DNA from 3 places in the Paenisporosarcina sp. P4_B8 genome. Region 3 is predicted to be linked to each of the others. Evidence: riboswitches for the same ligand, from Rfam matches in the RefSeq annotation. Region 3 holds a riboswitch; each other region holds the start of a gene.
The links. A riboswitch is a leader RNA that binds a small molecule or an ion and turns the genes downstream of it on or off. The one in region 3 is predicted to bind thiamine pyrophosphate.
Positions count from the first base shown of each region.

Region 1 (4,219 bases), on a different contig from region 3:
GATTCATAATCTCGCGTCTTCCAACGGGATCCAGCGCAGATACCGGTTCATCCAATAATAAGAGCTTCGGTTTATGAACAATGGCCTGTGCTAATCCAAGACGTTGTTTCATTCCGCCGGAGAAAGTACCCGTTTTTTTCCGTAGTGCATCTCCAAGTCCTACGAACTCCAGTGTTTTTTGTGCTTCAAGCTTGGCAGACCGTGAGTCCATCCCACTTAATTTCGCCGCCATTTCAGTAAATTCCAGTGCTGTCAGCCACGAAAAGAATTGTGGATATTGAGGCAGGAAACCAATATGTTTTCTTACGTCCGCATGTTTTTCCCCATTCAGTGAAATGGTACCCGATGTTGGTTGTAATAACCCACCAAGCATGGATAAAGTCGTCGTTTTACCGGCTCCATTTGGTCCGATTAATGCCGTAGATGTGCCTTCTCCCAGCGCAAAAGTCACATCATTTACAGCTCGCTCTGATCCGTATATTTTCGTTAAATGATTAGCTTCTAAGATTGTCGTCATGTTTGTTTTCTCCCTGCAATAAAGTACGAAATAGGTCCAAAAATACTAATGAAAATAATGACCAGTGCCCAGACCCATTTAGGTCCGTTTGTTTGATGTATTTTTGCTAAATCGATAAGTGCAACTACTATTAAAATAAATTGAATGATAAATATCGGTGTGATAATACCCCAAGGCACCCCTTGTAATTCCTCCATTTTCTCCCACTCCTCTTTATTGCAATGTTGAAACGAACACGATACTTCCTATTAGTAATAGTAAGGAAATCCAACTGGTTTTGTGACCGAAATTGATGGTCCAGCCAATCCCAAAACGTTTTTCCACCATTATGCTCGGATCGTTCTTATTCACATAAAACATTCCGAATTTCCAGTATCGATCATCATCTTGATCGATTACCCCTTCTAGACTTTCATCTGGGTGTGATACGGCTATTCTGGTGCCACTTTGCCCTACTTTAATGGCGTAAAATAGGACAGAACCTAAAATAATGACCAAGAAAGAGATGGTGGAAGCAAGAGTTACTGAAGTTGACATGGTTTCAGGAAAAATAATGGTCAGCTGTAAGTATCCCATCAACAACGTCACCGTGATGGTCACGACAAACAATAACCAACTTGTATATTTACGGAACGCGAGTTGTTGTTCTCGGGAACGTTTTTTATTTCGCACCTGAATCTTTGCACCTGATTGCTTCATGGCCCCATTGAAAAAAAGCAACATGCCTTGAAGTACGAGGGTTAGGAATGGCAACGAATTGACTGAAAGCCAACTTTTTTCCGTAAATGCATCCGCTTCCCCATTCGGACCCCAGTGCGTCGGAAGCTGGTCAGGTAACAAATCATATTGGGTTAATCCATAAACACTTAGACTGACGGTCAAAAGCATCGGCAAAATAAAATACATGTTGGGCAACAGTTTCAGTTGCTCACGAAACTGCAGGTCTACCACTTTCCGCTCAACTTGACCCGCTGTCCATTTTTCATCTTTCTTCCAGTTAGCTAATGCAATATGATTTTTTGCATATAGCCCCATCGGCAAAACCAATGCACCTATTTGTGCGGCTAATCCCCAAAATACAATTTGTTGCTCCTGTGGACGGACGATTAACACCCAGCCAATGAATAGGACCAGAACAACCACACCACATAGCAAAACCAATTGAGTGTAGCGGTTTTTCATCCTCATAAGGCGTGGGTCTTTTACGTGCGTATCCGGGATATACACGCCAAACGCTTCACTTTCCTTCAGAAACTTCGGTAAAAAGGCTTGAATGGCAATGTTGAACATTAATAAGACGATAAAAATGATTGCTGACATTACTTAACCTCCTTCAAATCCAAAATAATTTCTTTCACCAGTAACTCAATGTCCTCTTGAGACAACTGAAGACAAAGTGCTTCTGCTATGATTGGGCGTAATTCTTTGCTCAGACGTTGGCGATCGGAAGCTGATGCTTTCCGTACACCTTTTTCATGAATGAATACACCTTTCTTCGGTACAATCTGAATAAATTCCTTCTCTTCCAAGTAGTGATAAGCTTTATTTACCGTATGCATGTTCATGCCGAGATCAGCTGCAAATGAGCGTACAGATGGCAAGGAATCTCCAGGTTTCAAAGACCCCTTTGCTACCCCTTCAATAATTTGCTGAGCCAATTGTAAATAAATCGGTACGGTCGAATCCGGTTCAATCTCAATAAACATATGCGACCTCCCTTTGTTCTATTCTTAGTAGAACAGTTTTGTTATATATAATATAGAACAGAATTTACTGATTGGCAAGTATTGATATTTACTTTATTTACAATCCTTTTTTCATGCGTTACAATGAAGCCGTTCTTGAATATATAAAACTGCATACGAATTTGCACTAGGGGTGCTATAGTTTGGCTGAGATGAGAGCATTTGCTCCGATCCCTTAATACTCGATCCAGATAATACTGGCGTGAGGAAGTGCGGTGACCTTTGCCCAACTTTTTTTCTTTTTGCGCAAACCAGCTGCATTCCACGTCGAATGCAGCTTTTTTATGTTCAATAATAGGTGCCTGGCACTAAAAAAGGAGGAAAAAGAGATGTCGAATGAGTTTAGTTGTGGGATTAGTCCAATCGTTGGCTTACGGTTTTCGATTCACCCGATGGCGGACAATTTTATTGAAATTATTAAAGGGGCTTTGCGTGAAGCAGATACCTCAAATGTATGGATGCATACCGACGACGTCAGTACGGTGATGCGAGGGAAGCAAATGCATGTATTCGATACAGCGAGAGCCATCGTATTGTATGCAGCAAAAACGGGTGCCCATGTCGCCTTTAACGGAACCTTTTCGATTGGCTGCCCAGGGGATTCTGCAGGCGATGTTTATCTAGAAAAAGATGATGTTCTGTTAAACCATCCTCAAATTCGCGAAATCAAACAATATGTATCATCACAATTTGCCCTGTATCCGATGAATAACCCCGATTATATGTCGGTTATTTATCAGGAAGTGGCACGCGCAAAAGAATATGGGGTGTTCAATGATTCCATGCATTATGCAAGTGGACTTCATGGGGATATTCACGACGTGTTTGCATTCCTTGAAGATTCTTTTACACACGCTCGATCGGAACAACATAAACATTTGGTCATGACTGTTAACATGAGCATCAACAGCCCTTCTCACAAAGGAGATGCGTAATATGTTGAAGTCCTGGAAACTGAAAGAAGTTGTGTTGCTATCCGTTTTTGCTGTTGTCTTTGCCGTCGTTTATTTGCTGTTTGTTCAAGTAGGAAACATTTGGGCTGGAGTGATTGGACCGATTGCATACGAGTGGATCTTTGGGATTTGGTTTATTGTGTCGATCATTTGTGCATACATCATCCGCAAACCGGGTGCCGCTCTTTTGTCTGAAACCATGGCAGCGACTATTGAAGTGATGATCGGTAATGCGGTGGGACCACGTTTGATTTTATCTGGACTAGTCCAGGGGCTTGGTGCAGAAGCTGCTTTTGCCGCGACAGGTTACAAACGCTATGACTGGTGGGTGCTTTGTTTAGCGGGGATTGGTTCTGCAGTCTTCAGTTTTGCCTATGGCTTCTTTGTATCTGGTTACGCAGCGCTTGACCCTTCACTGCTTATCTTGATGTTCACACTTCGAGTGATGAGTGGTGCCATCATCGCTGGTTTAGGCGGAAAGTATGTATCCGATGGTTTACTGGCAACAGGGGCTCTCCGTGGATATTCGATTTCTCGCAATACGTCAAAGAAACACAAGCTGAAGGGTGAGTCCATTGGGTAAAGATTTCACGAATGAATCACCAAGTGGCATCTCACAAGTAATTGACTTCAGAGGAGTCACGTTTCAATTTCCAGAAGATGACTCGCCAGTTTTTACAAACATTTCATTTTCGATAGATGCTGGCGAACGTGTCGTCTTATATGGTCCGAGTGGCTGCGGGAAAAGTAGTTTACTGTATTTGATGAATCGTTTGTACCCTGCCAATTGTGACGGAGAGCTAAGTGGTTCGGTTGTCCTCTTTAATAAAGACACCAGTAGTTATGTCGCTGGGGAAATTAATCGGAGAATCGCTACCGTCTTCCAAGATCCGGATACACAATTTTGTATGCCTACAGTTGAACAAGAAATGGCTTTTACGTTAGAAAATCTGCACGTCAATCGGGCAGAAATGGAACAGCGAATCACATCAACACTTACCCTT
Region 1 is NZ_JBFUHX010000010.1:15,256-19,474, reverse strand. Features, by position in the region: gene AC1DSK_RS10685 (ABC transporter ATP-binding protein) at 1-517, opposite strand, end outside; gene AC1DSK_RS10680 (PLD nuclease N-terminal domain-containing protein) at 514-714, opposite strand; gene AC1DSK_RS10675 (DUF1648 domain-containing protein) at 731-1,837, opposite strand; gene AC1DSK_RS10670 (GntR family transcriptional regulator) at 1,837-2,223, opposite strand; TPP riboswitch at 2,382-2,488, shown strand; gene AC1DSK_RS10665 (YkoF family thiamine/hydroxymethylpyrimidine-binding protein) at 2,592-3,197, shown strand; gene AC1DSK_RS10660 (ECF transporter S component) at 3,199-3,798, shown strand; gene AC1DSK_RS10655 (ABC transporter ATP-binding protein) at 3,791-4,219, shown strand, end outside.
Region 1: another riboswitch for thiamine pyrophosphate. It lies ahead of AC1DSK_RS10665 (YkoF family thiamine/hydroxymethylpyrimidine-binding protein); the one in region 3 lies ahead of thiT (energy-coupled thiamine transporter ThiT).

Region 2 (4,219 bases), on a different contig from region 3:
GCTGCAGACTTTAATAACCCTAAAGTTAACTGGGGGGCTTCTACATGCCCATCTTTATCAAGAAGCATTGCTCCAATAATATCTTGAGATAATGCAGGCTCTTTTTCTCTTACCTCTTCAGCTGTAAGCCAATCAGCTTGATCTCCACTTTGTCTCTGGATTGCAATGAATCTCTTATATTCCTGTTGTTCCTGTTCATTAATGGCAACCTTTAGCATGCCTTTATTTATGAGTTCAATATCTATTCCACTGGTCCCTTTTATTTCATCTGCTAGTCTTGTAAACATCGCTCTGCTTTTTCTAGCTAATTGAAAAAGTGGTCCCACTCCATCCAATTCTGCTTGAGCGGCCAACATTCCAGCAGCGGCTCCAGATGATTTACTTGCAAGTCGATCTTTTTCCAACAAAAGTACCTTAATCCCTCTTTTGGCAAGATTATAAGCGATGGATCCCCCAATAACTCCACCGCCCACCACGATTGCATCATACTGATATCTCATCAAATCCCCCCTTTTTCCCTGGAAAATTATTATGTCAATTGTTAGACGTTAGCTTTTGATAATATTCCTTTGCTGCCTCTAACGGATTATCAGCTTCTAATATTCCTGACATCACAGCAATACCACTCGCCCCAGCTTCGATTACTTCCCGAACGTTTAGCGGTTTTATACCGCCTATTGCAAATACGGGAATAGTAACTGAATGTGAGACGGTGGCTAATTGCTCTAAACCCTTTGAAACTAATCCCGGCTTTGATTGTGTGGGGAAAACATGTCCGAAAATCACATAATCTGCACCTTGTTCTTGTGCAATATGAGCCTCATCAATTGAATGAACCGAACAACCAACTCTTAAACTTGGAAACTGTATTTTCACAATATCAGCTGGTATAGAATGATAGGCGAGTTGAACTCCTCCAACCTTTGACACATAGGCCACATCTAGTCGATCGTTGATAATTATTTTAGATAACGGGACTTTATTGTCCGTTAATAAACTCACTAATCTGTAGATTTCTATGGCTGTTTTCGACTTCTCTCGAATATGGATGGCATCGATATATGGATGGATCGCCCCAGCTATTTCTGCTAATTGCTCTGGCTTCTGGCTTCCAGTTGATATGACATGTAGTTTTGCATGATCCATACTCTTTATCCCCTTTCAAAAGCCTAAAGTTGATTGCCTTATAAACTAAACGTAAATTAAATTAGAAAAACACAGTTTGTACCTACAATGGTGCGAACTGATGTCTTTTCTTATACTGATATCCAAAATATTTTAATAGCTATCAGTGCTAGAAAAACACAGTTTGCACCCACAATGGTGCGAACTGATGTCTTTTCTTATACTGATATCCGAAATATTTTAATAGCTATCAGTGCTAGAAAAACACAGTTTGCAGCCACAATGGTGCAGACTGATGTCTTTTCTTATACTGATATCCGAAATATTTTAATAGCTATCAGTGCTAGAAAAACACAGTTTGCACCCACAATGGTGCAAACTGATGTCTTTTCTTATACTGATATCCGAAATATTTTAATAGCTATTTCCACTTCCCTACGCCAACTACATTTTTCTATGTGTAACTTACTACTTCTTTTTGAGCTGGCCATTTTTCTAATGTATGGGCCATTTCCCAAAATGAATATTCGTATTGGCTACTAATGATAAAATGTTCTTTCATCCGTTCGCGGTCCTCAGCAGTTACTGTTTCAGCAAGCTTGTCTAGTCTATTAATTTGTTCCTCGACTTTCGCTCTAAACCATTCACCACCATATGCAGCAATCCATTCTTGGTAAATCGGTTCTTCAGGAGTACACGACTGAAGTCTCTCGCCGATTTCAAAATAAAGCCAATAACAAGGTAAAATGGCTGCGATAATATCGCCTAAATGTCCGTGATATGCTGCACGATACAAATGGGATGTGTAAGCATACGCAGTAGGCGAAGGCTTGAAATTTGCTTGTTCTTCTTCTGTTATTCCGAGTCGACGTGAAAAATTCTTATGCAGCGATAATTCTGCTTCATATGTGGCTTGTGCATGAGCTGCCATTTTACTCGTTGTTTCAAAATCATTAGCTCTTGCTGCACCCAAAGCTTGAACCTTTGCAAAGTGGGACAAGTAGTATGCATCCTGCATAACGTAATAACGGAAACACTCTAAAGACAATGTCCCATCCCCAATTCCTGTAACGAACGGATGATGAAAGCTTGCTTCCCAAATGTGATCTGATTCTTCTCTTAAAAGCTTTGAAAATGTCATAAAACAACCTCCAAAAAAGTTTTTCTCAACTGAATCGAATCACTTCCGCCAAATTTAGGGCAAATAAAAAACCACTCTCTTAACAAACATAAGAAAGTGGTTGTATTGGAAAAATAGTAAAAAAACATACTGCTCCGCAACTCCACTTCCCTACGCTGGTATAAACCAGATCAGGTTCTAAGGGTCTTAAAGCATTACTTTAATCTCAACCTTTATTTATGAATAAATGATTTCCATTTATCAATTGCAAGGTCCCCCTAGTGGAAGATATTACTATTCAGTTGTACATGAACATCATAACACGAATTAATTACTTATCAATCCAAAAATAAATTTAATGCATTTTTCTACGTAAACATGATAGCCAGTTTTTGAGTATACATGCACAAGTCGCCACAGTAACCATCCTGATAAATTCCTCTGCATCCCGAAAAGAAAAAGTATTTGACAGTCGTTTTACGATGTAATCTTCAGTTCATATTCCGTTCACTTAACACTAATATACTCTAGTTATCATAAAAAACGGAGGCGTAAAAGATGAATATTGCATGGAAAGAAATTAGGAAGAGTAAAGCAAAATTTATCATATTAGGATCAATTATATTTCTTGTTAGTTTTTTAACGTTTATCATTTCTGGATTATCGAATGGTTTATCTCAAGATAATGCGGCTTTAATAAAAGATCTGCCAAATGGTCAATTTTATATGAATGACGAAGCAAATGAAACCTATAATCTTTCGAAAATAGATGAAAATTTACAAGACAAAGCAATAAATAACCAGAAGGATGCAGCGGCACTTTCAATTCAGATGGGATTTGTGAACGATGCAGACGACAAACAACATAGCGTTGCCTTTGTTACTTCAACTGATTCGAAGTTATTTGAAAAAGTTGGAGAAGGAGAAATCATATTAGATAGTTCATTAGAAGAAGACGGCATAAATGTCGGAGATACCATAACGAACAATCAGTTCAGCGGTGAATTTAAAGTAAAAGGCTTTGTCGATCAAAAGAAATATAGCCACGCACCTGTCGCTTATATCAATATGGAAAACTACAAAGAAATCTACGGTGTGGAAGATATGCAATTGGTATTTGTACCTGGAAATGATAAGGAGCATGCAATTGACGGATTACAATCATTTTCAAACAAAGAATTTCTCAATACGATTCCAAGTTATAGCGCAGAACAGATGTCGCTCAATATGATTGTATGGTTTTTAGTCGTCATCAGCGGGATGTTGTTCGCGATATTCTTCTACATGATGAACGTTCAAAAAATAGGACTATACGGGATTTTGAAAGCACTTGGAGTTAAAACAAGTCAATTATTTGGGATGATGTGGTCACAGATGCTATTTATTACTGCAATTGCACTAACATTATCAGTTGCATTGAGCCAAGCTTTCACAATGATTGCACCTGAAGGAATGCCTTTTAGTTTAACCCTTCAAACAACGGTTCAATTATCACTCATATTCGTGGTCATCGGATTTGTTGGCGCTACGCTATCGGGTATCCAAATTAAAAAAGTCGAGCCACTACAAGCGATTCAACAAGGAGAGGTTTAATATGACTGTATTCACAATTGATGATGTCAAAAAAACGTTTAGAAATGGGGACGTAGAAGAGCAAGTATTAAAAGGAATCAATCTTTCTCTTCAACAAGGGGAAATAACAGCTTTAGTTGGAGCATCTGGTTCTGGTAAAAGTACGATACTTACAATAGCCGCCGGTCTTCAACGCGCAACGCATGGTCAGATTCTATTCGATGGGAAAGATTTGTCTAAGTTGAGTCAGGAGCAAATTCGAAAAATCCGGGCAAGTGAGTTCGGATTTGTCTTTCAATCCTCTCATCTTGTTCCTTTTCTCACTGTAGAAGAACAACTGATGCTGATGCTCGACGTTTCGGAAACAAAGATGAAAAAAAAGAAACAAAAAGAGGAAGTTGC
Region 2 is NZ_JBFUHX010000004.1:164,854-169,072, reverse strand. Features, by position in the region: gene thiO (glycine oxidase ThiO) at 1-500, opposite strand, end outside; gene tenI (thiazole tautomerase TenI) at 535-1,146, opposite strand; gene tenA (thiaminase II) at 1,580-2,266, opposite strand; TPP riboswitch at 2,397-2,535, opposite strand; gene AC1DSK_RS06055 (ABC transporter permease) at 2,804-3,838, shown strand; gene AC1DSK_RS06050 (ABC transporter ATP-binding protein) at 3,840-4,219, shown strand, end outside.
Region 2: another riboswitch for thiamine pyrophosphate. It lies ahead of tenA (thiaminase II); the one in region 3 lies ahead of thiT (energy-coupled thiamine transporter ThiT).

Region 3 (4,219 bases):
AAATTTGTTGTTGCTTTGGACTGACGTTATACTAATATATAGGAGGTGAATGCTGTGGTTCGTTTCGCACTAATGGTCATCGCACTGATTGGTGTGATTACTTTCAATGCATTGGCAAATATTTTACCAATTAACAATCAAACAACTGGTGAAATTTCCAATCGTCTTCCTGTACTATTTACACCGGCCGGCTATGTATTTTCAATTTGGTCCGTTATTTATGTATTGATGATCATTTGGTTGATAGGCATGTGGAAGAAGAGTAAAGATATAGACGCTACCTATATAAAGCGCTCAAATCTGTTTATCATCAGTTGCATTTTTAATGTGGCATGGATTTATTTATGGCATTATGAATATTTCTTATTTACGGTTGTCGTGATGATTGCATTCCTAATTACACTAATTTTACTTTATCGTACTTATCCAGTATCCGATAACCTTCTTACTGGTCGCTTACCAATATCAATTTATTTGGGATGGATCAGTGTTGCAACGATTACGAATATTAGTTATGTCCTAACTCTATATCAGTGGAATGGATGGGGATTGAGTGACCCCCTGTGGGCAGTCATCATGATGACTGTTGGAACAGCACTCGCACTACATATTCGTTTCCACCATTTTGATATCGCATATGTATTTGTCTTTATTTGGGCTTATATCGGAATTGCGGTCCGAAATGGTTTCGAAGAACTTCTTGTCTCTACAGCTGCTCTTTTCTTATGTGCAGTCATGCTAGCGGGCATCCTATTTATTAAAAAAAGACCAACTGCGCGTTCATAGCAGTTGGTCTTTCGCATTATTTAATCGATTTTCGTAATAAGAATTGGCGCATCTTTAGTAACGATGACCGTATGTTCAATCTGTGCAACTAATGATTTATCCGGAGTCAAGAAAGTCCAACCGTCACCAGACTCCACGATATGTTCCGCTTTTTCTGAAATGAACGGCTCAACTGCCAAAACCATACCTTCTTTTAAGATGGTAGGTTCCCATGCATCAAAGTAATTCAAAATATGCTGGGGTGCTTCATGAAGAGATTTTCCGATACCATGTCCAGTTAAGTTCATAATGACAGTTAATCCATTTTGCTTCGCTTCACGTTCCACCGCTTTGCCGATTTGATTTAACCGAGCACCAGCCTTTACTTTCAACATTGCACGGTTAAATGCACTTTCAGCTACTGTACATAGCTTTTCTTTCTTCGCGTAGCCTTCACCCACTACAAATGAAATTCCCGTATCTGCGAAATAGCCATTAAATGATCCGGATACGTCGATGTTCACTAGGTCTCCATCTTTGATGACACGTGAACCGGGAATGCCATGAGCAACTTCTTCATTGACACTGATGCATGTAAATCCAGGGAAATCGTATTCCCCTTTAGGACCAGAAATAGCTCCTTTTTCTTTAAACATACGGCCAGCGATCTCATCAAGTTCTTTTGTCGTGACACCTGGTTTTGTTGCATCTCGCATTACATCGCGAATTTCTGCAACGATGCGACCGATAGTTTTTAACGACTCAAAGTCTTCAGTAGTTTTTGCAATCATATTCGTTAAACCCTTTCTTCCTCAAATTATCTACCCCATACTATACCACAAGAAAAGATGCTTTCCCATTTACCAAAATCATTCTGAACATTTGGTAAACCTCTAGTAAAGTATGCGCGATAGAGGAATTGCGTCATCGGCCGAATTTTAAAAACAACCCATACAGGGTTTATACATGGTTTTTGTTCATTCAAAACCAATTCTGTCCATTTGCTACAAACATAGATGATTCCACTCAATAAAGACACACCTATAAATCAAACATTATTGCGATGTTCAATAAGACGTGGTGCAGCAACGAAAATGATGGAGCACACAATTGCTGTCAAAATAATGGAAGGAATCATATAACCGCCGTTATATACGAGCGAATAAATCCAAACGTTCTTGCCTTCTGCAGCTTCTGAAAAGAAAATAACTCCTGCGATTACATGTGTAAAGAACCGGAAGAGCCCACCAAAAACAGCTCCCAATACGATATAAGTAATCATTTTTCCTTTACGCTGCTCATTTTTTGCTTGTATTACTTTATGTCTGACAAGTGCTGCTAAGCCAACAACTGTGAACGCAACGAAATAATCCAGGAAACCTTGGGCAGGATATAAAATATAAGCTCTTCCCGCTAAAATTTGAAGGACCCCAATAATCAGACCCGTGCTCAAACCTCCCGCAAGCCCCCATCGAATAGCCATCAATACGATTGGTACCATGACAAGACTAATAGATCCGCCCTGGAACCATAAGTTAATAGAAAGCATATCCAATACCAATCCGATTCCTGCAAAAATAGCCACTTCAATTAATAATAACAACTTACTTCGATTCATCTTTCTTCCTCCTTTTGCGATGTACTGCAAATCGCATGTCAGGGTGAAAAAAACCATAAAAAAACGACCTCAGGGACAGAGCCTGACGTCGTTGGAGTCGGTTTCTATCCACATCCCTGCGCAAGCATTAACTTACAGGTTCAAAGGGTTAGAACGTTCCTCGCTCACTCTCAGCCATTACAGGCTCCCCTTGTGGTAAATACATCTAATTTTGATATTACGGGTTAATTGTAACTAAAGAGGGAAAGAGAAGCAAGAGGGTTTCGTTTGTTCTGTGACTTTTGGAACAGCTGTATGTATACTGAATATAAAAATTTAATGAGGATGTGAAGTTATATGATCGAGTTATTGAAAAATTTGGTAGCAATTAAAAGTGATACAGAAGAAGGTGCCAACGAAGCACTTCGATTTTGTTCAAAATGGCTCGATAGTCATGAAATAACACATGAAGTTCTTGAAAATGAAGGCCGATTGATGATTCACGCTGAAATCGGACAAGGTCTCACAACCATCGTATGGAATGGCCATGTGGATGTAGTACCTGGAAAAATCGAGCAATTCAATCCCGTTATCGAAGGCGACCGCTTGTATGGTCGTGGATCCGCAGATATGAAAGCTGGAGTGGCAGCCATGATGGAAGCGTTCCGACGTACTTATTCTGCAAGGGAAGAACTTAAGCAACGCATTGTTTTACATATTGTAACGGATGAAGAAACGGGTGGAAGTAAAACATCCGGTCATCTTGTAGAAATTGGTCGCTCAGGTGACTTTGTCATTTGCGGAGAACCAACTCACCTGAAACTTAGTGTTCAATCGAAAGGAATTCTGCATGCGGATGTCACTTTATTCGGAAAAGCTGCCCACGGATCCCGTCCATGGGAAGGAACGAATGCCATTGAAGCAGCCTTTAAATTTAATGAACAATTAAAGACACTACCATTTACGAAAGCAAGCAATCCATATTACGAATATCCTTCCATTAACTTGGCTAAAATCCAGGCGGGCGATCGATATAATGTCGTACCTGATGAATGCCTAGTTAACTACGATATTCGCTTTGTGCCAGGACAAAAATGGGAAGATATTATTGAAGAAATGACTGAACTTGCTCAATCTATTAACCCCAAAAACATTGTCAAACCTGGCGGTAAAACACCCGCCATTACAACTACCGAAGATAATGCTTTTGTTCAATCTCTTGCTGGTGTTATAGCACAAGTAACACAAAAAGAGGCTGTGTTATTCGGGCAGCATGGAGCTGCGGATACACGTTACTATGCAAAAACTGGTGCTGGAGCAATTGAGTTCGGACCAAGCGGAGACGACTGGCACGGACCAGGAGAGTATGTATTGATATCATCCGTTGAGCAATATGCAGACATTTTAACGAAATATGCATTGATTTGAAACCTCTATTAATGTTGTAACGTATTAAATGGCAGTAAGCATTAAAGGAGGAGTATTAATGGATAATCAACGTATATTATCCGCTTTGTGTTATTTCAGTATTTTATTCGCTCCATTCTTATTGCCATTAATCGTATATTTCGTTTCACCGACAGCTGAGGTTAAGTATCATGCGAAACGCTCTCTTCTGTCACACTTGATTCCCGTGGTGCTCGGAATTGTCGGGTTCATTGTATTAGTGATTGGTTCAATCGCAGTATTCAGCACGACAGTTGATGGCACTGTAGAGCCTAGCACATCATTTAACTTCCTGACTGCAGGACTTCCTTTCTTGTTTATTGCAGTGTACGGTATTCTTTATCTTATTGTACTGATCTGGAATATCATCCAAGGAATTAAAGTACTGCAATAGGTTTACCTTAGGCTCTT
Region 3 is NZ_JBFUHX010000006.1:129,134-133,352, reverse strand. Features, by position in the region: gene AC1DSK_RS08030 (TspO/MBR family protein) at 55-786, shown strand; gene map (type I methionyl aminopeptidase) at 807-1,556, opposite strand; gene thiT (energy-coupled thiamine transporter ThiT) at 1,814-2,383, opposite strand; TPP riboswitch at 2,480-2,584, opposite strand; gene AC1DSK_RS08015 (M20 family metallopeptidase) at 2,720-3,790, shown strand; gene AC1DSK_RS08010 (magnetosome magnetite crystal formation protein family) at 3,849-4,202, shown strand.